One region of the Arthrobacter sp. GW822-FHT05G07 genome, then DNA from elsewhere that is predicted to be linked to it. Evidence: riboswitches for the same ligand, from Rfam matches in the RefSeq annotation. Region 1 holds a riboswitch; each other region holds the start of a gene.

Evidence for each region. Region 1 has a riboswitch for cyclic di-AMP ahead of AC1RJY_RS20095 (NlpC/P60 family protein). Riboswitches for the same ligand answer to the same signal wherever they lie in the genome.
Region 2: linked by a shared signal. The riboswitch ahead of AC1RJY_RS13900 (aggregation-promoting factor C-terminal-like domain-containing protein) and the one ahead of AC1RJY_RS20095 (NlpC/P60 family protein) in region 1 are both predicted to bind cyclic di-AMP.
Region 3: linked by a shared signal. The riboswitch ahead of AC1RJY_RS21390 (M23 family metallopeptidase) and the one ahead of AC1RJY_RS20095 (NlpC/P60 family protein) in region 1 are both predicted to bind cyclic di-AMP.

What each region holds. Positions count from the first base shown of each region.
Region 1 covers NZ_JBXALT010000012.1:181,645-189,564, forward strand. Annotated here, with positions in the region: gene AC1RJY_RS20080 (PEP/pyruvate-binding domain-containing protein) at 1-2,146, opposite strand, end outside; gene AC1RJY_RS20085 (universal stress protein) at 2,166-3,203, opposite strand; gene AC1RJY_RS20090 (FAD-binding protein) at 3,622-4,314, shown strand; gene AC1RJY_RS20095 (NlpC/P60 family protein) at 4,541-5,335, opposite strand; cyclic di-AMP (ydaO/yuaA leader) riboswitch at 5,339-5,506, opposite strand; gene AC1RJY_RS20100 (copper resistance CopC family protein) at 5,681-6,313, opposite strand; gene AC1RJY_RS20105 (NCS2 family permease) at 6,428-7,870, shown strand.
Region 2 covers NZ_JBXALT010000007.1:221,566-229,485, reverse strand. Annotated here, with positions in the region: gene AC1RJY_RS13915 (winged helix-turn-helix domain-containing protein) at 1-591, opposite strand, end outside; gene AC1RJY_RS13910 (response regulator transcription factor) at 1,266-2,006, shown strand; gene AC1RJY_RS13905 (sensor histidine kinase) at 2,028-3,524, shown strand; cyclic di-AMP (ydaO/yuaA leader) riboswitch at 3,658-3,816, shown strand; gene AC1RJY_RS13900 (aggregation-promoting factor C-terminal-like domain-containing protein) at 3,820-4,683, shown strand; gene AC1RJY_RS13895 (dolichyl-phosphate beta-glucosyltransferase) at 4,915-6,006, shown strand; gene AC1RJY_RS13890 (pyridoxal phosphate-dependent decarboxylase family protein) at 6,010-7,401, opposite strand; gene AC1RJY_RS13885 (HAD-IA family hydrolase) at 7,453-7,920, opposite strand, start outside.
Region 3 covers NZ_JBXALT010000014.1:73,457-81,376, forward strand. Annotated here, with positions in the region: gene AC1RJY_RS21365 (heavy metal translocating P-type ATPase) at 1-1,827, shown strand, start outside; gene lspA (signal peptidase II) at 1,824-2,315, shown strand; gene AC1RJY_RS21375 (cytochrome c biogenesis CcdA family protein) at 2,320-3,069, shown strand; gene AC1RJY_RS21380 (TlpA family protein disulfide reductase) at 3,116-3,727, shown strand; gene AC1RJY_RS21385 (vitamin K epoxide reductase family protein) at 3,769-4,440, shown strand; gene AC1RJY_RS21390 (M23 family metallopeptidase) at 4,469-5,311, opposite strand; cyclic di-AMP (ydaO/yuaA leader) riboswitch at 5,319-5,492, opposite strand; gene AC1RJY_RS21395 (SURF1 family cytochrome oxidase biogenesis protein) at 5,791-6,648, opposite strand; gene resB (cytochrome c biogenesis protein ResB) at 6,638-7,920, opposite strand, start outside.

The DNA of each region.
Region 1 (7,920 bases):
CAGCTGACAACCCCAGAACCAGGTTGTACTTGGGCAACTCCCGCAACCCGGCGAAGTGCCGTGTTCGGTCCAAAGCAAGTCTCACGATTACCGCGTGCAACGGACTCTTCGCCCTGGCGCGGGCCACGAAACGCGCTACCTGTTCATCGGCGTCGAGGGCTGCTTGCGTGAATTGTTGGTCGGGCGCTTCGGCGCCGTCGGAGAGCCTCAAATAGTTGGCTATGACACCGAGGATGTGCGTAGGGTCATCGGACCAGCGCGGCATGCCAAGGTCGATCTCGGCAACGGCCCTGTGGCCGTATTTCCGCAGGAACCTCTCAAGACCGGCCTGTGCAGCTGCCGGGAGCTTGGCTGCCCGATGCTGTTCCGCCAGCTCTGCCGGTGTTCGGGCAACCATGGAGGCAACGGCGTCGGGATCCTCCCGGATCTCGGAGGCGACTTGCCACAAAGCCAGGTCCATCTCCGTGGTGACGTTGTTAGGTAGGCCCCGGATTACTGTTTGCAGCTCGCTGTAGGGCGCTTGGTCACCAAGAATCCGCCTCACCAGCGCCAGCATCGCGAAGCCGAGAGCAGGAAGTGGCAACACCTGCGGAACCGTGGCGAACACTTCCTCTCCCAAGATTCTCTGGACGTGGCCGAGCCGCTGGTGGGGTGTGGCTTCACTGGGGACGGAGAAGGTGCTGCGTAACTCCGTACTGAGCCGCTCCACACGCCGCATTGCTGTACTTGGACGGAACAGACCGCGGAACAATGACTCCGGGACACGATGCTTAGCCGCCACCGGGGCGATATGGCGGATCAGTTTCACGGGTGTCTTGATAGTCACCGCGAAGCGCGGGTCGGCGAAGAGCCCACGCATAATGGCTGCGGAGCGGGCTTCCATGACGTCAAAAACCCGTGGCACGATTGTCCGGCCTACCCGGCTTCGCAGCACGGCGCTGAAGTCGAAGAAGATTCGTTGTCCGGCTTCGTAGTAGGCAGGCGGCCCTGACCGGGGATCGGGAACGTCGAAAGCCGCTGTCCTGGCGACGCTCGAGGCTATCAGTCGGATTCCGGCCAACCCCATGGGAGTCAGAGGCCTGGTGAGGCCCTGCGCGAGGCTGAAGTTCAGGAACGCGTGCTCGCCGGGAGCCAGGGGCGTGCGTGTGGTTTGCGGGTACAGCGTGGTGATGGGCCTCGCCTGCGTAAGCCACAACTTTCCGTCGTCGTCGATGGCCCACTCGGTGTCTTGCGGAGCACGGTAATGCTCTTGTACCTCAAGGCCCAACTTGGCAAGCTCGAGGACCTGACGATCACTGAGACAGGGCTCCACGGCTGAATCAGCAGGCAAGGGCCGTTCAACCCGCTCCGTGCCGCCGCCCGGCATGGCGCGGATCTCCACTTGCCTGTCCCCCAAGACCCTTGTCAGGACGGCACCGCGCCGGGCGTTCACAACGTAATGGTCTGGATTCACAGCCCCGGACACCACCGCCTCCCCCAAGCCAGGGCTGGCATCAATGACCGTTTCATAGCGATTCCCCGTCACCGGGTTGGCGGTGAACATGACGCCAGCGGTAGCGGAATTCACCATTTCCTGCACAACTACAGCCAAGGCCACAGTTGCGTGGTCGATCACGTTAGTGGTCCGGTAGGCCACGGCGCGGTCTGTCCAGAGCGACGCCCAGCAGCGGCTCACGGCATCCAAGACTGCATCCACGCCCACAACGTTCAGGAAGGTGTCCTGTTGTCCGGCGAAACTTGCGAACGGCAAGTCCTCTGCGGTGGCCGAGGACCTCACGGCGACGGGTACGTTGGCGCCCAAATCTTGGTATGCAGACCGCACCGCTTCGGCGATCCCCTCGGGCACCCCGGCATCGATCACCAAAGACCGGGCACGAGCGGCAAGCCCACTGAGCTGGTCCAACCCGGCCGCATCAGCTTCCGACAAAGCCGCAAAGACAGGCTCCAGACCAGCACCCGAGAGCGCCCGCCGGTAGGCAGCAGTTGTCAGGCAGAATCCCCGCGGAACCGGCAGGCCGACGCTGGCCAACTCGCCTAGATTGGCTGCCTTGCCGCCGACCTCCGGCAGCATGGGTCCACGGATTGCGGCGATGTCCAGAACCAGTACCGGATCCTGTGACGGTTCCCCGGGCTGTTTCTTGTCCATGGACGTAACAGGATCCGGCTTAAGCAGCGCCGAGCATAGGCCCAAACTTGTGGCGGTCAGCGAGCCTGGGATCGTCACGGTCCGGAACAACCATTACCGGCCCCTTGGAGTGATGCAGGACTCCGTCCGATGTTGAACCCAACAGCATCCCCGCGAAGCCGCCACGGCCCCGTGTACCCAGAACCACCAGCTCGACGCTGCGGCTGGTTTCCACCAGAACATCAACGGGGGAACCATCCCTGAGTTCCGTTTCCATGGGCAATGAAGGGAAATGGCTTCTGAGCCAATCAGCCCCGGCGTCCAGCTGGACTTTGATATCCGCAAACAAGGCATCCCGGTCCAAGGGTGCCGGAACCCATGCCAGGGAACCGCTGTACTGAGGTACGGCACAAATCACCCGGAGTTTCGCGCCCATGCGCTGTGCTTGCTCGGCAGCTTCGAGCACGGCCACGCGGGCCTGCTCGGAACCGTCCACGCCTACGGCAACCACATTTTCCACAGTACGTGGGCCAGCCTTGGCATGTTCAGCCTTGATGTGTTTGTCCTCAGTGCTTTCACCAAGGCGATCGGCACAGTAGAGCGGGACTGTCACCGTGGGGCATTTGGCGTGGGCGGGCAAAGCGCTGCTGACCGAGCCAAGCAAACGCCCAACAAATCCGCCGCGACCCCTGCTCCCGAAGACAAGGAGTGCGGCCTCGCTGGAAAGATCCAACAGGACACCAGCGGCGTCGCCGTTCTCGACAGAAGCATCGACGTCGATGGCATATCCGGAGACCTTATCCAGGGCCTGCCGAACGATCGCATCCGCGCCCTCGCGAATCACGGAATCGTCGACTGTTGCGTAGCCGCCATCCAGCCCGGAGGCGGCAAAGATGGGCACGGAATATGCCGTGACGATATGTAAAGGAAGGCGCCGACGTTCAGCCTCCCGCGCGGCCCAAACCAAAGCACATTGCCCGTGCTCTGAACCGTCCACTCCGACCACGATGCCACCTGGTTCCACAGCCTGATCCTGGCCGTCCTGTGGCTCTTCACTGTGTCTGCCGTGCTGGTCCATGGGGGCCTGCCTCTCCACCTACTGCTTGATGTTCCGGCTATTCTGCCAGAGGTTCTCCTCGTCGGATTGCCTCACTGTTTCATTGTCAATGGCCGGGGCAGGAGAAACCCGGAAATTTCTCCTCCCAATCCCAACTATTCTCGGTCGGCAGTGGCGAATCAAGGCGACATCGGGCTATGTGCATAACGGTCCGGGCTCGGTTCCCGGCCTTCCACATTGCGCTCCGGACGAACACACAAAACGCGGAGTCGCGGAGGCTATCCATGGCCGAAAAAGTTCGGTAGTGTTCGAGTCACCGAATGGCCGGCGAACGTGTTTCACACCACACACTCCGGCCATTTATTTGCGGCCGCTTGGGGAACTCGGACGCGATCCCACGCGATGCCGTAAGGCACACACGTCAAGGAGGAACCAAGCAGTGTCACTCACGCCTGATTCCGCCACGGAACGCACCACCACCGTGGTCATCGGAGCCGGCCTGTCCGGTTTGGCAGTTGCCAGCGAGCTCAGCCGCTTCGGCGTGGGCTCCATCGTCGTAGACGGGTTCGGTGCACTGTCCACCACAGGTCCTTCTGTTCATACAGGCATGCTTCAACGCACTGATGCCGCTGATCCCGCAGCCATGCAGGAACGCAACGAGATCCTCCGTCACCTGCGGAACTACGCCGCCAACCATCAACTGGACGTTCGCAACACCACCCGCGCCGTACGCCTTGATTTCCTGGGGGCAGACCCCTCCCGCCAGATCGGGTACGGACTGGCGGCCAGCATGACCACGGCCGGACTGAGAACAGGCCTCCACGTATCAGGCCCCCTCGAATCCACTCCACGCCAGTGGGCAGTCCACACAGCCAACGGTGTCCTCCTGGCGGACCACGTAGTAGTGACGCGTTGCGCCCAAAGCCAGTTGCGCCGCATGCTCGCCGAACTTGGAATAGCCGTTGGCCAGAACTTCGCGGCCGCCATGCGGGCGGTGGGGATGCACTTGGTGGGCGTTGGGGACCTGATCACCCCGTCTCCCAAGGAAGTGCTGCGGCAAGCCAAGGCAGTGGGCCAGGCAATCTCCACCAAGGTAGCCCTGCCGGCAGGTCCCGGCATCGCCATCGCCTAGCGTCATCGCCATCGCCTAGCCCCCGCCACCGCCATCGCCTGGCTGGTCATGTCCGGCAAACACAGGCCACCTCACCAACACAAGCCACCTCACCAACGCAGGCCAGCAGAACCGCCGTCGTACTTCCCGCGCTGGACTTTTATGAACAGAACTTAACGCCAAAAGCCGGCGCCTCCCAAGACGTTAATCTTGGGAGGCGCCGGTTTTTGAACTGAAGCGTGAGGCTTTATGCGCCAGCGCGTACGTAGGTCAGGGGACCCGTTGCGGTCAACCAGCTGATCGGGTGGATGCCCGTCTGGTTGCCGTTGATGCCACCGCTGATTGCCTGGCCGTTGCCGATGTAGATGGCAACGTGGCCGGACTGGACGATCATGTCACCGGGCTGAGGATCGCTGACGACCTTGCCGTAGTTCATGAACTGCATGGGACCGAGGTCGCCTACCGGGATGCCTGCGGAACCAAGGGCCTTCTCGACCATGGCGGTGCAGTCCTGGAAGATGCCGATCTGTGCGTAAGCCGAGGCAACCATGGCTGCATTGACGCCGCCAACGGCGGGGGCAGCAGCTACGGGAGCAGCGGCAACCGGTGCGGCAGCCACGGGAGCAGCAACCGCAGCCTGGGCGGCGACGGGAGCCGTTGCAGCAGCGGTGGTGACAGCTGCCTTCTGGACTACGGGAGCCTCAACAACGGGAGCCGGCTTTTCGATGACCGGAGCTGCTACGGAAGCAACAGCGGGACGCTCGAAGTTGACGGTAGCCGTTGCCAGAGCGGTAACAACCTTGGTGGGTGCCTCGGAAACGGTCTCAGCGACCGTTGCGGGGCTGGAGTCGCGCTGAACCGGGGCCTCAGCTGCGTGAGCAGCAATGGAACCGGTCAAAACGAGGCCCGAGGCTGCTGCGATAACAGCTGCCTGACGGCCAGCGCCGGAAGCGTTGCTGGCCACTGCCTTCGAGATGGAGATGAACGGATTAGGACGTACGCTGTCCGCCTTACGACGGCCGCGAAGAATGCGTGAAGACATGAAAGAGCCTCTCCCGATGCCTGCGAGGTTAGCTGTCGGATTCGGATGGGAGTCACCCGGCCACTATCCCCCGCTGTTCAGCGGAAGCTTCGTGACTTCACCCCAAGGCACGCTCGAAAGCGGCCTAAATTGGGTTCCCCGTCTCTGCCGTAGGTTTGTCTGCGAACGGATTCCGGACTGCGGCAGAGCTAGGCAATCAGGCCGGAAGTGCCCGCTACGTGGAACAGGCACAGGTACTACCGTACGCGATGATTCCGTCGAAGTCACATTTAAGTAACGGGAAATGGGTCTCTGGCGTGTCGCGGTAATCGTTTCGAGATATTCGCAGCTACGTAGAAAACCGCGCTATTCCGCGGGAGTATCGCCCTCGGGGTCGTTTGAAGCTGCCAGCTTCTTCCGTGCGGTAACAGCAAGATAAATAACGAGACCAACAGCAACAACAGCCAACCCGACGATGCTCCACGGGAAGGGCTGGGAGGCATCAGCGGCCGGCTCGCTGGTGCCCGTCCCCGGCGCTGCGGTGCCCGCCGTGGGTACTGCGGCTGAGGGAGCCGAGACCGACGGTGAGGCCCCAGCCGGGCCGCTCGCAGTCGTCGTGCTTCCTGCGGCGGCCGTGAACGTAAAGGTGCCCTCGATGGGGTGCGAATCGGAGCTGACCACACGCCAAACCACCGTGTACTCCCCTGCGGGGGCGCCTTCGCGGAGCTTCTGAACGGCCTGGTTGTCAATGATTTCCACCGGGCCGTCCGCCCAGTTCTCGCCGCCGGCCGTCACAGTGACTCCGGAACCAATCGCGAGAGGGCGGTTGTTGAACGTGATGGAGACCGACGCCGGGACTTCCGCCACGCTGGCACCGTTGGCTGGCGCGGTTGATTCCGCGACGTCGTGCGCGGACGCCGGAGCCGCGGAAAACAGCAAGGCGGACGCAAAAGCAAGAGCAGCGACGACGGCGGCCAGAAGCGGGCGGATGGTACGCATGGGGCGGTTTCTCCTAGTGTTGGCTTCCTTACAGAGTAGGCGAATCGTTCGGAGGGCCCGCACCGGACAACATAGGATTTGAGAGCAAACTCCCCTCGATCCCCGGAGACCTTCATGCTGAAACAAGGTTCTGCAGTAGACCGCTACTTCAAGATCTCCGAACGCGGATCCACGTATTCTCGGGAAATTCGGGGCGGGTTCGCGACCTTCTTCGCCATGAGCTACATCGTGGTGCTGAATCCACTGATCCTCTCCGGACCTGACTCCAGCGGCGCATCCCTGGGCTTCACAGCCGTGGCAGCCACCACTGCTTTCGTGGCGGGCATCCTGACCATCCTCATGGGCGCGTGGGCCAAGCACCCGTTTGCCGTGGCCACGGGCTTGGGCGTCAATGCCTTCGTCGCGGTCACGGTGGCGTCCCACCCCGGACTGACCTGGCCGGACATGATGGGGCTCGTGGTGCTGTCCGGCATCACCATGCTCATCTTGGTGCTCACCGGCTTCCGGACTGCCGTGTTCAAGGCCGTGCCGGAAGCCCTGAAGACGGCAATTGTTGTGGGCATTGGCCTCTTCATTGCACTCATCGGCCTGGTCAATGCAGGCTTTGTCCGCCGCATCCCCGATGCCGCAGGAACCACCGTCCCGCTGGGCCTGGGCGTGGACGGCAAGCTCATGGGCTGGCCGACGCTCGTGTTCGCAGTTGGCCTGATCCTGACCATCGCGCTGGTGGTCCGCAAGGTCCGCGGCGCTATCCTGATCGGCATCGTCGTCTCCACTGCGCTGGCCGCCATCCTCGAATTCACCCTCCACATCGGCCCGAGCTTTGACGGCACCAACGTCAACCCCCGCGGCTGGTCCCTGGTTGCTCCCACGCTCACCGAATGGGGTGCCCCGGATCTATCCCTGATCGGCAAGGCCAACCCGTTGGGCGCGTTTGAACACCTCGGTTTCATCGCTGCAGCATTGCTGGCGTTCGTGATCCTCCTGAGCATCTTCTTCGACGCCATGGGCACCATGGTGGGCCTGGCCAACGAGGCCGGAACCGTGGACGAAGACGGCAACATTCCCAACGTGGACCGAGTCCTGCAGGTAGACGCCCTCGGGGCCATCGTGGGCGGCGGAGCCTCGGTTTCCTCCAACCAGATCTTCGTCGAGTCAGGCGCAGGCATCGGCGAAGGCGCACGGACGGGACTCGCCTCGATCGTCACCGGCGCCCTCTTCCTTGTGGCCATGTTCTTCACGCCGCTCATCAACCTGGTCCCGTTCGAGGCCGTGGCTCCCGCACTGGTAGTTGTGGGCTTCATGATGGTCTCCCAGGTGGGCAAGATCGACTGGCAGGACTGGGGCGTCGGAATTCCCGCGTTCCTGACCATCGCCCTCATGCCGTTCACGTACTCCATCGCGAACGGCCTCGGCGCAGGCTTTATCTCATACGTCCTGATCCGCACGTTCCAGGGCCGTGCCCGTGAAGTTCACCCGCTGATGTGGGCTGTGGCTGCGGCGTTCCTGCTGTTCTTCGGCATTGGAACCGTGGAAGAGTTGCTCGGGGTCAAGTAAGCCCTCGCCGGGCTTCCGGGCTCGGGTGAGTCCGGGGTTTCAGACACTCC
Region 2 (7,920 bases), on a different contig from region 1:
GTCGAGGTGCACTTCGCGGCGTGCGAGGTCGATCAGCACGCCCGACGGACGGGATTCCTGCTGCGGCGCCGGACGTGCGGCCTCGGTGCGCTGGCGTGCGGCAACGGTGGGGTCACCGAAGGTGGAACGCACGACGTCGAGTGCCGAGCCGGGTGCCCCGGCGGGGGCAACTGCGACGGCGGCGTAGCTCTCCGCGCCGGTCACGAGGGACTGAGCGTATGCCCGGATTTCCTGGGCGAGCTTGGCGATGGACGTTCCTGCAGCGGCTGCGGTTTCTTCGTCAATGCCCATGTAGAGGACAAACCCGCGGGCTACGTTGTCGTTGGCAACGGGGCGGAGCTTGTCCGACTGGGCAATCACAGGGGTGGGCGCCGTCATGGGCGCCGGCTCTGCTGTGGGGACTGCGCGCAACTGGCCGTAGGAGTTGGGGTTGTAGCCCTGCGGCACGTATCCGGGAGCCTGCTGCCCGGCTCCTTGTGGAGCGGGAGAGTAGCCGGGACGGTTTCCGAAGCCGGGGCGAAGCCCTGCGTTTGACGCGGCCTTGTTGGCGTTACGGACGGAGATGTGGACGTATCCAGATGCAACTGACATGGAGTGCTTACCTCAAAAGTGAATAGCCGTCATCGCGGCTTCGAATGCTGGTTGTCCCCGCAATGAGTTTGGGGAGGGGCGCCCAACGCTGGGCAAGGGGGCGAATGCCTGAAACTTCTTGGGGTGGAAAGTTAGGCTTGCATTCGACAACAGCGGTCATCATGGCCAGCGGGTGTGCTGGGCCAGGTTGCTGCGGCTGCAGGTGCTGTTGAGTTCTTGTTCACATTGGAAGTGTGCAACGTAACAATGGCAACACGCAAGTAACAAAGCGCGGAAACGTCCACATTTTGAGACGTAGAGGTCTATTGTGTTGCAAATCACAATTCCGCAGGCGTCATAAATGAACGCCATTTCATTCGGGTGAAGTAGGGATTATTGCCCCTCTGCTGAATTTTCTTCGACTCTTCTGGCATTTTGAGCACCTCTGTTGCAGTGAACCCCCCTCAAGCGGAATCTCACGATCTGAAACACTTGTTGTCCAATCGCAGGCTGCTTTTCTCGCCGATTTTCTGCCCGAAATCTGCTACAAGCTGTAGAAAACAGAGGGAATCGGGAGATAAAGTTCCGCCGCCGACTTACGTGGCCCTGCACTCCCACCTCGCTAGGGTGGAGTTCACAGCGTCCTCACAGGACGGGCATAGCGCTGGCTTACCGGCAGAACGGAGAGTTGTCTCATGGCCTCCTCGCACTCCATGACCAACAACCTTCCCCAGCTGTCCCACCCGGACGGCTCACCGATCCGCGCCCTGGTGGTGGACGACGAACCCAGCCTTGCCGAGCTCATGAGCATGGGCCTGCGCATGGCGGGGTGGTCCGTGGCGGTAGCCGGCGACGGTCCGGGGGCAGTAAAGCTGGCCAAGGACTTCAGGCCGGACGTGCTGGTCCTCGACGTCATGCTCCCCGGCTTCGACGGCGTGGAGGTCCTCAACCGCATCCGCACCTTCGCGCCGGAAGTTCCGGCCCTGTTCCTTACCGCCAAGGACGCCGTGCAGGACCGCATTGTCGGTTTGGCTGCCGGCGGGGACGATTACGTCACCAAGCCCTTCAGCATGGAGGAAGTGCTCCTGCGCCTTCACCGCCTGGTCCAACGTTCCGGGGTGGCCGCCATGGACACTGCCGAGCTGGTGGTGGGTGACCTCACCCTCAACGTAGACACCCGGGAAGTAACCCGCGGCGGCGAGGACATCTCCCTCACCGCCACCCAGTTCGAGCTCCTGCGATACCTCATGGAAAACCCCAAACGAGTGGTCAGCAAGGCCCAGATCCTGGACCGCGTGTGGGACTACGACTTCGGCGGCCAGGCCAACATCGTGGAGCTCTACATTTCCTACCTTCGCAAGAAGATCGAAGCGAACCACCCGCCCATGATCCACACCATCCGCGGTGCCGGATACGTCATCAAGCCCGCGGACTAGGCGTTGAGCACACTTTCAGGAGTGGCCAGAAGGTCAGGTGCGGCCTTAGAGACACAGCGCAGCTGGCTCAACCCCTCCACGTGGCACCTGCGCACCAGATTGGTCCTGGTGGCCATGGCCTTGCTGGTCGCCATTTGCTCTGCCGTGGGAGTGGTCAGCTACGCGTCCATGGACATGGTCTTCAACAAGCAGCTCGACAGGCAGCTGGAACAGGCGTCCAGCCGCGCGAATGACTTCGGCAGGCCGCCGTCGAACTTTCCGTCACCCTCCGGAAGGCCTGATCCGCTGGAGGCGCGCGGCCAAGCGGCTGGCACGCTCAACGCAAGGATCGACGGCTCAACCGTGCGTAGCTCCGGTTTGATCGATGCCCAAGGTAACCGCGTCTCGCTTTCGGCCGACGACGAGCAGGTGCTGCTCTCGCTCCCCAGGGACAACGGGCCAGTGGACCGTTCCCTGTCCAACGGCGACTACCGTCTGGTAGCGGTCGAAACCGCGTACGGCGACGTGATTGTGACGGGCCTGCCGCTGGCGGACAAACAGAGTGCGGAGGCCTCGCTCGTGTGGACCATGGTGCTGGTTTCGCTGGGCGGCCTGGTGGTGATCGGCCTGGCCGGCACCGTGATCATCCGCCGCACCATGCGTCCGCTGGAGCAGCTCTCCGAAGTGGCCACGAAGGTTTCGCGGCTGCCTCTCGACGCCGGTGAGGTGGCACTTGCGGTGCGCGTACCGCCGTCGGCTTCTCATCCCGGGACGGAAGTGGGCAGTGTCGGCTATGCCTTGAACCAAATGCTGAACAACGTCTCCAGCGCTTTGGAAGCCCGCCAGGAAAGCGAAACGAAGGTGCGTCAGTTCGTGGCCGATGCCTCGCACGAGCTGCGGACTCCCCTGACCGCCATCCGGGGCTATACCGAGCTGCTGAGGATGACCGAGAACTTCACCGAAGACGGCCGGAAGTCGCTGGCTCGCGTCCAAAGCCAGTCCGAACGCATGACCACGTTGGTGGAGGACCTGCTGCTGTTGGCGCGGTTGGACGAGGGCCAACCCGTGAAAGTTGAGGATGTGGACCTCACTCAGTTGGTGATCGAGACGGTCAGCGACGAGAAAGTCATGGCACCCGATCACATCTGGCAGCTCCAGCTCCCGGACGAGCCCATCACGGTCCGCGGCGACGCCACGCAACTGCATCAGGTGCTGGCGAACCTGCTGTCCAACGCCCGCAAACACACCGACCCCGGCACCACTGTGGTCACCGGCGTCATGCTCTCCGCCGATGGCAGCGCCGTGGTCAGCGTGACGGACAACGGCCCCGGCATTCCGGAAGATTTCCAGGGCCGGATTTTCTCGCGATTTGCCCGCGCCGACGCCGCACGATCGGGCTCTGAAGGCACCTCCGGACTCGGCCTGTCCATTGTGGAATCCATTGTTTCAGCTCACGGCGGTAGCGTGGAAGTGACCTCACGGCCGGGGCGCACGGAGTTCGCCCTTCGACTTCCCACGGTGAGCACCGTAGGCCTGTAACGAATCGGGCAAGGCGACTCACCGGCGTCGTGATCTCTGTTACCTAAATGTGACTTCTGCGGAAACCTCCTGTACCGTCGAAAGGGTGGGTCGCCCCTAGCAGGCCCACATCCGGGATGCGCCGAGCTCTGCCACTTCCCGGAGTCCGTTCTTTCTCCGAGGCAGAGACGGGGGACCCAGAGTCTCCGGGCCAGGCTTTTTGCCGGCCCTTGGGGTGAAGCCGCAGCGTGATGCGCGGCCGGATGACCTCATCCGAACCCGACAGCTAACTCCGCAGGCGCTGAGAGGTAATCACATGTCTGAATTTAACGATCAGACGCGCCCTTCCGCGCGTCGCCGCGACGAGAACAACGCACCGCTCACCAAGTCGCAGTCCGTCCTCAAGAACGCAGCCCGCCAGGGTAAGTCCGGCCACCGCATGTCCGTCGTAGCCGGTGTCGTGGCAGCTGCACTGGGCGTTGCATCGCTCGGAACCGCCGCCAACGCCGCACTGACCCTCCCCGAGGCAAGCCGCGTAGCCGGAACCCAAGCGAGCGCCCAGGTCAACTCCAACAAGTCGGCTGAGATCTCCGCTTCCCTGAATGCTGCCGCCGAAAAGGGCGCAACTGACAGGGCCGCTGCTGACGCTGCTGCCAAGGCAGCCGCTGAGAAGGCCGCTGCCGAGAAGGCTGCCGCAGACCAGGCCGCCGCCGCACAGGCTGCTGCTGAGAAGGCTGCCGCCGATCAGGCCGCCGCACAGGTTGCTGCTGAGAAGGCTGCTGCTGACGCTGCCGCCAAGCAAGCAGCCGACGCCGCTGCTGCCGCCGCCGCCGCGGAAGCCGCAGCAGCTGCTGCAGCACCCAAGGCTGTTGACGACCCCGCTGCTGCCAAGGCCTATGCACTCAGCATCCTGGGCAACTACGGCTGGGGCGCCGGTGAAATGGCTGCCCTGAACACGCTGTGGGAGAAGGAATCCAACTGGAAGACCACGGCGATGAACGCTTCCAGCGGTGCCTATGGCATTGTCCAGTCCCTGCCGGCCTCCAAGATGGCCACTGCCGGCGCTGACTGGGAAACCAACTACCAGACCCAGATCAAGTGGGGCCTGAACTACATCAAGGAGCGTTACGGATCCCCGTCCGCCGCTCTGGGCTTCCACTTGGCCAACAACTGGTACTAAGCCGAGCCGCTTTATCGCCGCGCCCGTTGCCGCCGTTTGCACCAGTACCAACTGGAGCGAATGGCGGGAGCGGGCGCGGCTTTTGCCGTTTCACAGCTGTGGCGCATGGTTCACAGCTCCAGCACGTGGTTCACAGCTCCAGCACGTGGTTCACAGCTCCAGCACGTGGTTCACAGTGAGGTCACAGCTACCGCCTAAAGCGTTCATAATCGGCGGTCCCATGCTGGATACATGACGCTCACAGATCCCACCACCAGCGCTTTGGCACGAAGGACTCATTCGGCTCGCTTGCGTGGCGCGGCGTTGCCCACTGGTCACCCGGCTCTCCTCCAAGGCCAGACGGGTCCGAGCCCCCAGCCCCGACGTCTCCCCGTTGACACCAGTGTTGTGGTTCCCGTCCTGGACCTCACCGTCCCTGTCTACAACGAGGAAGCGCGCCTGGAACACAACCTCCGCCAGCTGCACGGGCATCTGACGAGGTCCTTTCCGCACACGTTCCGGATCACCGTGGCGGACAACGCCAGCACAGACAGCACGCTGAGGATTGCCGAGCGTCTTGCCCGTGAACTCCCTGAACTGACGGTGGTGCGGTTCCAAGAGAGGGGACGCGGGAACGCTCTCCGCCAGGTCTGGCAGTCGTCGCCGTCACCTGTGCTTGCCTACACGGAAGCGGATCTGTCCACGGACCTCTCCGCGCTGGCGCCCCTTGTGGCACCGCTGATCTCCGGCCACTCGGACCTCGCCATCGGCACGCGTTTGGCGCCGGGTTCCCGTGTCACCCGCAGTCCGCATCGTGAGTTCATTTCGCGCAGCTACACCTCGCTCCTGCGGACGGTCTTGGGGGCTCGTTTCTCCGACGCCCAGTGCGGCTTCAAGGCCGTCCGCGCCGACGTAGCGCACCGCCTCCTCCCCCACACCACGGACGACTCGTGGTTCTTCGATACCGAACTTCTGGTGATCGCTGAACGCTGTGGTCTGCGCGTCCATGAAGTACCCGTCGACTGGACCGACGACGCTGACTCCCGTGTCGACGTCGTACGAACCGCCCTGGCCGACCTGCGCGGTATGGCGCGTCTGAACCGAAACCTGCGCCGCATTCCGGTCCACGAGCTTCGGCGTGAACTGGGAGTGAAAGCGATGTTGAGGGGCAGTCTGTCCCGGCGCGTGTTCCGGGCCTTGACGTGGACCTTGGCCTACGCTGTGGTTTTCCTTCTGGTCCGCAACGTCATGGACCCTTGGATGGCGAGCGTCGTGGCGTTGCTGCTCACCACTTGGGTAACGCGCCCGTTCCGGCGTTACGTGGTGCGGGGAAGCAACTTCTGAGCGCTACGCCTCCGGTTCGGCCTCCACCGCACGCCGGACCGCTGCGATGGACGCTGCAACATCCCCCGCGTCCGTGGACCAGTTGCTGACCGAGATCCGCAGGATCTCCCGGCCGCGCCAGGCCGAGCCCGACATCCACACCGCGCCCTCGGCCATGAGCCGTTGCGTGACGCGGTGCGTGCGGTCGTCGCTGCCGAAGCTCACCGAGACCTGCGTAAAGACGACATCATTGAGGACCTCGACGCCCGGGATTGCCGCGAGGCCCTCAGCCAACGCACGGGCGTTCGCCGCAAGCCGTTCAACCATGGCGATCACTCCATGGCGGCCCAACTGCCTGAGGGCGGCCCACACGGGAATGCCGCGGGCGCGGCGCGACAACTCGGGAACCTTCTCGAAAGGGTCCCCTGGTCCGGCGTCCGTTGCGATGAAGTAGCTCGTGTGGATGCTGAACGCCCGGCGAAGTGCTTCCGGGCTCGCAACGATCGCCAAGCCGCAGTCGTAGGGAACATTGAGTGTTTTGTGTGCATCGGTAGCCCAGGAGTCGGCGCCCTCAACACCAGCCAGCCGTTCCCGCAACGTTGGGCTGACGGCCGCCCACAAACCAAAAGCACCATCCACGTGCACCCATGCCCCGCGTTCATGGGCAACGGCTACAGCTTCCCCCATGGGGTCAAAGGCGCCGGAGTGCAGGTTACCCGCTTGCAGGCAGACCAACGATGGCCCGGGTTGCTCATCCATGGCAGCCGCCAGTGCCTCGGGCAGAATGCGACCCTGCTCATCAGCGTCCACTGGAACGCACGCCCCCAGCCCGAGATACCGGAGCGCCAGGTCAACGGCCGCGTGGCGCTCCCGTCCCGCGAAGGTGGTGATGCGTGGAGCACCCGAGAGGCCCAAGGACTGAAGATCCCAGCCAGCCTGGTCCATCAGGTATTGGCGGCCAGCGGCCAGTCCCACGAAGTTCGCGGTGGTGGCCCCGGTGGTGAAGCCGACGTCGGAGGTTGCGGGCAGGTGCAGGAGGTCAAGAAGCCAGGCGGCGGCGGATTCTTCGATGGCAGCCGCAGCCGGAGTGGCGAAGCGGAGTCCGGTGTTCTGGTCCCATGCCGAAACCAGCCAGTCGGCGGCCATGGCGGCGGGCAGGGTTCCACCCATGACCCACCCGTAGAACCGTCCGGACTGGATGGCCATCAAGCCCGGTTCGGCCAGGGTGGCAAGCTCGTCCACCACATCAGCGGCTTCAGTTGGCCCTTCCGGGAGGATCGATGCCAAGCTCGCGGCCACCTGATCGGCGTCGACCGCGGGACGGACGGGGCGGTCGGGAACCGACGCCAACCAGTCCGTTGCGTGCACCATGGCCCGCTTCAATGCAGCACTGTACGCCTCCGGCATCGCAGACATGCGCACAGCCTACGCCGGGTTTCCCGCTTGGAACAGCCCGCTCAGGAACAGCTACAGCGTCAGCGTCAGGAGGTGACCGCCGTCGTCGTCCTTCGCTGCTGTGACCGTCACCGCCGAGTAGTCCGGGATCCGCCACATGCCCGGCTCCAGCTCCGCATTGTGCCTGGCAGCGGCCTTGCCCACCACAACGGTCCGCATCCCCGCAGCACGCGCCGCGGCGATACCGGCAGGTGCGTCTTCAAAGACCACGACGTCGGCCGGGTCGGCTCCCAGCAGCGCCGCCGCCTTCAGGTACCCCTCAGGATGCGGTTTACCGCGGGTGACGGACTCGGCGGTGACCGTGGTGGACGGCATGGTGAGTCCGGCCGCCTGCATGCGGATCTCAGCAAGGATGCGGTCCGCCGAGGTGACCAAAGCGATGGCGTCATCAGGAAGCCCCGCCAGCAGGGCTTCTGCCCCGGGAAGCGCTATGACCCCGTCTGTCCGGGAACGTTCCATCTGACCGAGCTCGGCAGTCAG
Region 3 (7,920 bases), on a different contig from region 1:
GGGTGGATCCTGTCCCTGACGGGCGGTCCGGACTGGCTGCGCCTTGTCCTGGAAATCGGGGCGCTGCTGGTCGCTGCATGGACGTTCGTTCCCTCCACCCTCCGTCGACTGGCCAAGGGCAAGATCGGTGTCGGGACCCTGATGACGATTGCTGCTGCCGGCGCGGTAGCGCTGGGCGAATACGAGGAAGCGGCGATGCTCGCTTTCCTCTACTCAATTTCCGAAGGACTGGAGGAATACTCTCTGGCCAAAACCCGGCGCGGTCTGCGGGCCCTGCTTGACCTGGTTCCCGCCGAAGCAACCGTCCTGCGCGGCGGGACGGAGGTCACCCTCGACCCCGGTGAGCTCGTTCCCGGAGACCGGATGATCGTTCGTCCGGGTGAACGTGTTGCCACCGACGGTCGCATTATCACCGGCCGCACATCGCTGGACACATCGGCCCTGACCGGTGAATCCGTACCCGTAGAGGTCGGCCCCGGCAGCGACGTCTACGCCGGGTCCATCAACGGCACCGGGCCGCTGGAACTCGAAGTCACCAGCACCGCGGAGAACAACTCGTTGGCCAGAATCGTGCACATCGTCGAGGCCGAACAGTCCCGAAAGGGCCCCGGCCAGCGTCTCGCGGACAACATCGCCAGGAAACTCGTCCCCGGCATCCTGCTCACCGCGGCACTGATCATTGCCTTCGGCTTCATCATCGGAGAGCCGTTGCTGTGGTTTGAACGCGCCCTCGTCGTCATCGTCGCCGCATCACCGTGTGCGCTGGCCATCTCCGTACCCGTCACCGTCGTCGCCTCCGTCGGCGCCGCAAGCCGTATCGGTGTGCTCATCAAGGGCGGCGGCGCATTGGAAACTCTCGGCAAAATCCGCACCATCGCCCTGGATAAAACCGGCACACTGACGCGGAACAAGCCCGAAGTCATCGACGTCGCCACAGCCGGTACCGTGGCCCGCGAAGAAGTCCTTGCCCTCGCCGCCGGACTGGAAGCCCGCAGCGAACACCCACTCGCCCGCGCCATCCTTGCCGCATCCCCGACCCGGGCCGAGGTCACCGACGTCGACACCGTTCCCGGAGCCGGCCTGCAAGGCCTTTTCGAGGGCAAAACCGTCCGACTCGGCCGCCCCGGCTGGATCACCCCCGGCCCGCTCGCCGCAGAGGTCGAGCGGATGCAAACGGCGGGTGCCACTGCCGTTTTGATCGAATCCGCCGGGGAGGTCATCGGTGCCGTAGCAGTGCGTGACGAGCTGCGTCCCGAAGCCCGGGACGTGATTGCCCGGCTGCGGGCCTCCGGGTACACCACGGCCATGCTCACCGGGGACAACACGATCACCGCCAATGCCTTGGGCAAGGACGCCGGCATCACCGAAGTCCACGCCGACCTTCGCCCGGAAGACAAAGCCGAGATTATCCGGACGCTGAAGTCCCGCCAGCCCACCGCCATGGTCGGTGACGGCGTCAACGACGCCCCGGCCCTGGCCACCGCCGACACCGGAATAGCGATGGGGGCCATGGGCACCGATGTCGCGATCGAAACCGCGGACATCGCCCTGATGGGCGAGGACCTGAACCACCTGCCGCAGGTGTTGGACCACGCCCGCAGGACCCGGTCCATCATGCTGCAGAACGTGGGCTTGTCCCTGCTGTTGATCGCGGTCCTGATCCCGCTGGCACTGTTCGGGCTCCTCGGCTTGGCCGCGGTTGTTCTGATCCACGAACTGGCCGAAATCGTGGTGATCGGCAATGGCGTCCGGGCCGGCCGCATCAAGGCATCGCGGACGGGAAGTCCCGCACCGGCGTTGTCGGACACTTCCCGGGTTTCCGCATGAGTGCCACGAGCACCAGGCGGCCCCGGACAGGACGGGTCGTCCTCGGGCTCGGCGCCATCGCCTTGGCGGCGGTTGACCTGCTGGTCAAGACCGTTGTGGTCGAGACAATAGGTGATGGCAGGGTCCTGGACTTCGGTCTGTTCAACCTCAAGCTCGGCTATAACACCGGTGTCGCGTTAAGCCTCGGCGCGACCTTGTCCCCGTGGGTAGTGGTCGTTGCGACCACAGTGATCGTAGCGGCGCTGGCGGTATTCCTGTTCCGTGCGGTCCCCCGGTTCGGCATGCTTTCCTGCACCGGCGCTGTTTTCCTTCTCGGTGGCGCCCTGGGCAACCTGGTGGACCGGATGGACGGGGCAGGCGTCGTTGACTACCTGCATACCGGATGGTTCCCGACCTTCAACCTGGCTGACGTGTTCGTCGTCGGCGGAGTGGGCCTGCTGATTTTGGGCACGATACTGTTCCCCGCCGCGCGCAGGGAAGAGGACTGAATCGTTGGACATTGGTGAATACTTTGCCTCGACGGTGACCTCCGGGGCGCTGATCCTGGCGTTGCCTCTGGCCGCCGCAGCAGGTCTGGTGTCGTTCCTCTCTCCGTGCATCCTTCCGCTGGTTCCCGGCTACCTGGGCTTCGTCTCAGGGCTCACCGACCCAACGCAGCCGCGGAACAGGCGGCGGGTCCTCTCGGGGGTGGCACTGTTCATCCTGGGCTTCGGCGCCGTCTTCACCCTCTACGGTGCAGCCTTCGGAGCCATCGGATCCTGGCTGATCCGCTGGCAGGACCCGCTCATGAGGGGATTGGGCGTGGTGGTCATCATCATGGGCCTGGTCCTGCTCGGACGGTTCTCCTGGCTCCAGCAAACCCGCAAATTCCAGGGTCCGGGACGCGGCGGGCTCTCCGGCGCCCCGCTCCTGGGCATCGTCTTCGGCCTCGGATGGACCCCCTGCATGGGCCCAACGCTCAGCGCCGTGCTCAGCCTGAGCGTCACCGCCGGCAGCGCCTGGCGCGGGGCCCTGCTGGCCTTCATCTACTGCCTGGGACTCGGCATCCCCTTCGTCCTTGTCGCTCTGGGCTTGAACTGGGTCTCGAGGGTCCTGTCGGTGGTCCGCAAGCACATTCGGGCCGTCAACATCGGCGGCGCCGTCATGCTCATCATCCTGGGGGTCCTGATGGTAACCGGGGTGTGGGTGCAATGGATCTACCAGCTGCAGAACCTGGCAGGGACGTTCTTGATGCCCGTCTAGCCACGGTGACCCCGCACGCAGACACAATCAAGCAAGGACCGAGAACATGATCAACCAACCAGAGCCGCTGCGGCGCCCCGGACGCCGCACCATCCTGGGCCTGGGCGCGGCAGTACTTGCCCTCGCCGGCTGCGCAGCCCCGGACGATCTGGCCCAGCAGGCCAAGGCCGGCGATGACAAGAACTACATCGCCGGGGACGGGTCGGTCAACGAATACCCGCCCGGGTCGCGCGGCGCCGCGGTCTCCTTGGAAGGCCGGCTGTTTGACGGGCAAAAAGTTGCTGCCCGGGACTGGGCGGGCAAAGTCGTGGTGCTCAATTTCTGGTACGCGGCCTGCGCTCCGTGCCGGGTGGAGGCCCCGGACCTGGCCGCCCTGCACACGGAATTCAAAGACCAAGGGGTCTTGTTCTACGGCGTCAACGTCCGCGACGACGCCGCCACGGCCGCAGCTTTTGAGCGGACCTTCAAGGTCGAGTATCCCAGCTTCGATGACAGCGATGGCGGCATCCTGCTGGGCATGACCGAGTACGTCCCGCCCCGTGCAGTGCCCACCACCCTGGTGCTGGACACTCAAGGCCGCGTCAGTGCCCGGATCCTGGGGATCTCCCAAAAAGGAACCTTGAAGGCACTGATCACTACCGCAGCTGCGGGATCATGATTACCAAGCCCGCCGCCAGACCACCTAAAAGGACTTCTGCCATGACCAGCACCGCAAAACCCGCCGCGAACGTGAAACCCTCCGATCGTGGGGTTGCTTCAGCTGCTGAGGGGCCGGATATTCCCCGCATGACCCGCAACAAGCCGTTCGGGTGGCTCTTGGTCATCACCGGCGTCATCGGCTGGCTCGCCTCCGGCGCCCTGGTCCTGGAGAAACTCGAGGTACTCAAAGACCCCGGCTACAAAACCGTCTGCGACGTCAATCCCTGGATTTCCTGCGGTCAGGTCATGCAGACCTGGCAGAGTTCCGTTTTCGGATTCCCCAACATGTTCATTGGGATCGTGGCGTTCGCCGTCATCATCACCACGGGCATGGCCCTGCTTTCCGGTGCAACGTTCGCCCGCTGGTACTGGGCCGGCCTGCAGACAGGTGTCACGCTTGGGTTTGGCTTCGCCGTGTGGCTGTGGTCCCAGGCCCTGTACTCCATCCACATCCTCTGCCCCTTCTGCATGATCGTCTGGGCGGCAATGATTCCCCTGTTCGTCTGGGTCACGGCCCGGAACATCACCCATGGAGTCATCAAAGTACCCGCCGGAACGGCCCGCGTTGTCGGTGAGTTCGGCTGGATCATTACCGCGCTGCTCTACGTGGCTGTTACCGCAACCATCTTCTTCGCCTTCAGCCACGTCTTCCTGGGCACATCAGGACTCTGACCCTGGCATCGTGGGCGATGGGCGAGGCTTACATCCATCCCTGCGGATTCACGGTCTGTCCGTTAAGAAGTACCTCGAAGTGCAGATGGCAGCCGGTGGAGTTGCCGGTGGTTCCGGCTGCGGCCAGCCGCTGGCCGGCGGACACGGTCGCGCCCACGGAGGTTTCGATGGAGGCCAGGTGGTTGTAGGTGCTCTTCAGGCCGTTGCCGTGGTCCACCACAATTCTGTTCCCGCCACCATAGGGGGACCATCCGGCTTCCACGACGGTCCCGGCTCCGGCGGCGAATACTGCGGTCTGGCAGGCTGCCACGAGGTCAAGGCCGGTGTGCAGCTCCCCGGTGCCTGAGATCGGGCTGGTGCGGATACCGAACGGCGAGGTGACCGACATGCCGGCCAAGGGCGCCCCGAGCCGGGCTGTTGAGACAGGTTGCGCAGGAGCAGGGGCCGCAGCGGGGATCGGGGAGGCCGCCGGGGTCGTCGCCGCGGCCGCGCCGGCAGCAGCTAGGGGGGTCTTGGCGGGTACCGGCAACGGTGCCTGCTCGGTGGTGACAGCTGGTCGTTCATAACTGATCGAAGCCCCGACAGGGGCTTGGACGGGTGCGCCGGCAGCGACGGTTCCCGACGCCTGCACGGCAGGGGCGGTGCCGGTGGGGGCCGGGCCGGCATGGGCGGCGGTGAGCGCTGCGGTCAACAGCGCGGCGACGCTCAGCGTGGCGGCTGCGGTGACCTGTTTGCGGCGGCTCGCCCGCGCCCCTGCGCCTGGCAGGGGTCGGTGGCGACCGCTCGTGGGGGACATCATCGGGACGGCCACGCGGGGCGACAAACCGGAGGTTGGCTTTCGGCGGCGGCCATGGGGGGATACAGAAGACAAGGGGGATCGATCCTTTCGGTTCGCCTGCGAAGTTAGCTGTCGGGTTCGGGCCAAGGAAAAAGCCCGGCCGTGCCCGGCGGCTTTCTGGCCACCGGCATCACGGCTTCACCCCAAGGCAGGCTTACTGCCGATCCTGGGTCCTCCACCCCCGCCGTCAAAAAGGGATAGTCGTTTGATGCCCCGGGCGGGGTTCAGCGTGGGGCATCAAGGGTCTCAGTACAGAAAAACCTGAATTAATAGTAGCCGCAAAGCATCATCGTTACAATTTCGTGACACTACGTTCCCGTGTCGTGCAGGCGCGGACGCTATCCGGTGGCCGTGGCGGGCGGCCGGTACGCAATTGCTGTGCGTCTCTTCAGATGTGCAGCCAAAGGCTCAACGAGGCCCAGCGCAGGATGGTTCCCGCGCGCCGTGATGTCCGTCCGTTGGGGATTGTCCATGACCCGCGCTGCGCGGGAATCCGCCGCCCTGCGCCAGGGTCACAGTCCCATCGAGTCCAGCAGGGCGTCTTCTTCCTCGGCGCGGGAACGCTTGGGCGCGGAGGGATGACGGGGTTGCTGGACGGTGCTTGCTGTCTGCGCGGATTCGTCCGGGATTTCACGCTCCTCACGGTGGATGCGGGCCTGTTGACGTGCCATGTATCCGAAGCCGACGAACGCCAGAACCCCGAAGGTGATCCACTGCATGGCGTAGGACAGGTTTGATCCTTCCTTGACGGCCGGTTGGGCAAGTTGCTGGGGAACTACGGCGGGCTGGGGGGACTCCGAGGCCATCACCCCGTAACTGCCTGTCATCAAGGGATAGCCCAGCTGGCTCGCGAAGTAGGGCAGGTCGATGCTGGCCAGTTGTCCCTCGGGAGCGTCCCGGCCAAGGTCGGGTTCGGAGGGTTTGATGCGCACCACCGCGGAGATCTCGCCCGGTGGCGGGGCCGGCACGGCATCGGGGTATCCGGGCCGAAGGTTGCCGATCGGCAGCCACCCCCGGTTGATCACGATCGTTTCACCGGAAGCAAGCCGGAACGGAACCACTACCTCATATCCGGCAACGGAGTTATTGGGCCGGTTCCTGACGATTCTCTGGTCCTGGACAAGGTACCGGCCGGACACTGCAACGGTTGTCCACTTCGCGTCGGGGTCGGCGACCTCGAAGTAGGGGCGGGCGTCCTGAAACAGCGCGGGGGGTTTGTCGTAGTTCTCCTGGACCCTGCGGATCTCTGCCACTGTCTGGTTCCGACGGTCCATCTGCCAGTTTCCCAGGCCTATGCATGCGGCGGCGAAAAGTGCGGCCAGCAGCAGCCACCCCACCCAACGCCACGACAGCAGGAAGCTATACGCCACTGTTTTCCTCCCGAAGCTGCCATCGCCGTGCCAACAGGGCGCGGATGGCGGTGGCCTCTGCGGCCAGGCGGTGGTCTTCTCCTCGGGCCAGGAGGCCGTACTCGACCATCGTCCTGCCGTCCTCGTGGGTGCCGGCGCGGACCCAGGCTCGGCGCCGGTTCACATATAACGAAACCATCAGGCCTGTCACGGCCAGCAGGGAAAACGCCAGGACCCCACCTTGGGCGGGGGTGCTGCGCACATCCACTCCGATGTAGCGTTTCAGCCCGTCGAAGCTGATGCTTCCCTTGCCGTCGGGCAGCGTGTACGTGCCACCGGGGGCGAGTGTGATGCCCCCGGCGGGCAGGTCCCTGCCGTTGAGTTGGGTCAGCTTGGCCACGTCCAGGACATAGACGTTTTGCGGGGCTCCGGTGTCCAGTCCAAGGTCTCCGTAGTATGAATTCAGGTTCAGCTGCGGGTTCAGGGGATCGGGATCGAAGCTGTAGGACACACCCTGGTCGTTCTTGATGGCCGAAGGCAGAAAGAACCCGACAAAGCCCAGCTGGGACGGTGCCGCGTCCGGGACCTTGAGCACCACCGAGGAGGTGTACACCCCGTCGTTGGGGATGGACACCACGGGACCGCTGAACGCGGTTTTCCCGGTGCCGTCCTTTACCGTGACGACCGGGGCGTAGCCGTTGCCGACGAGGAACACCCCGGTTTCACCGAAGTAGACCGGTTCGTTGACTTTCAGGATCTGTTCCCGTGCCGGGGACTCCGTTCCGTCTTTGGTGGTCAGCTTTGCGGTGAAATCGATCGGCTGGCCGAACTGCCGGGATGATTCCCTGTCGAAACGGACTTCGAATGTCTCGAGAGTGACGGCGAACGGATCCAGCCAGGCGGTGTTGAAGTTGGTTCCCGGGGTGAAGGCGTCGTAGCTGACCAGGGTGTTGACGAAGGTGCCGCCTTCGATGAGAATTTTCTGTCCGCGGTAGCCGAACATGCCGCCGACGGCCACGCAGACCAGCACCCCGATCAGCGCGGTGTGGAACACCAGGTTGCCGGCTTCCTTCACGAAGCCGCGCTCGGCACCCACAGACGGCCGCGTTCCGTCCGCGTCCCTGACTTCCACCCGGTAGCGGCGTTTCCTGAGCACTTCCGCGGCGTCCGCAATGGCGGCAGCGGCAGGGACTCCGGCGTCGGCGGGCAGCACCAGGGTGCCGTACTCCGGCAGGCGCGAAAGGCGTTTGGGGGTACGCGGCGGCCGGGACCGCATGGCCTTGTAGTGCGCGG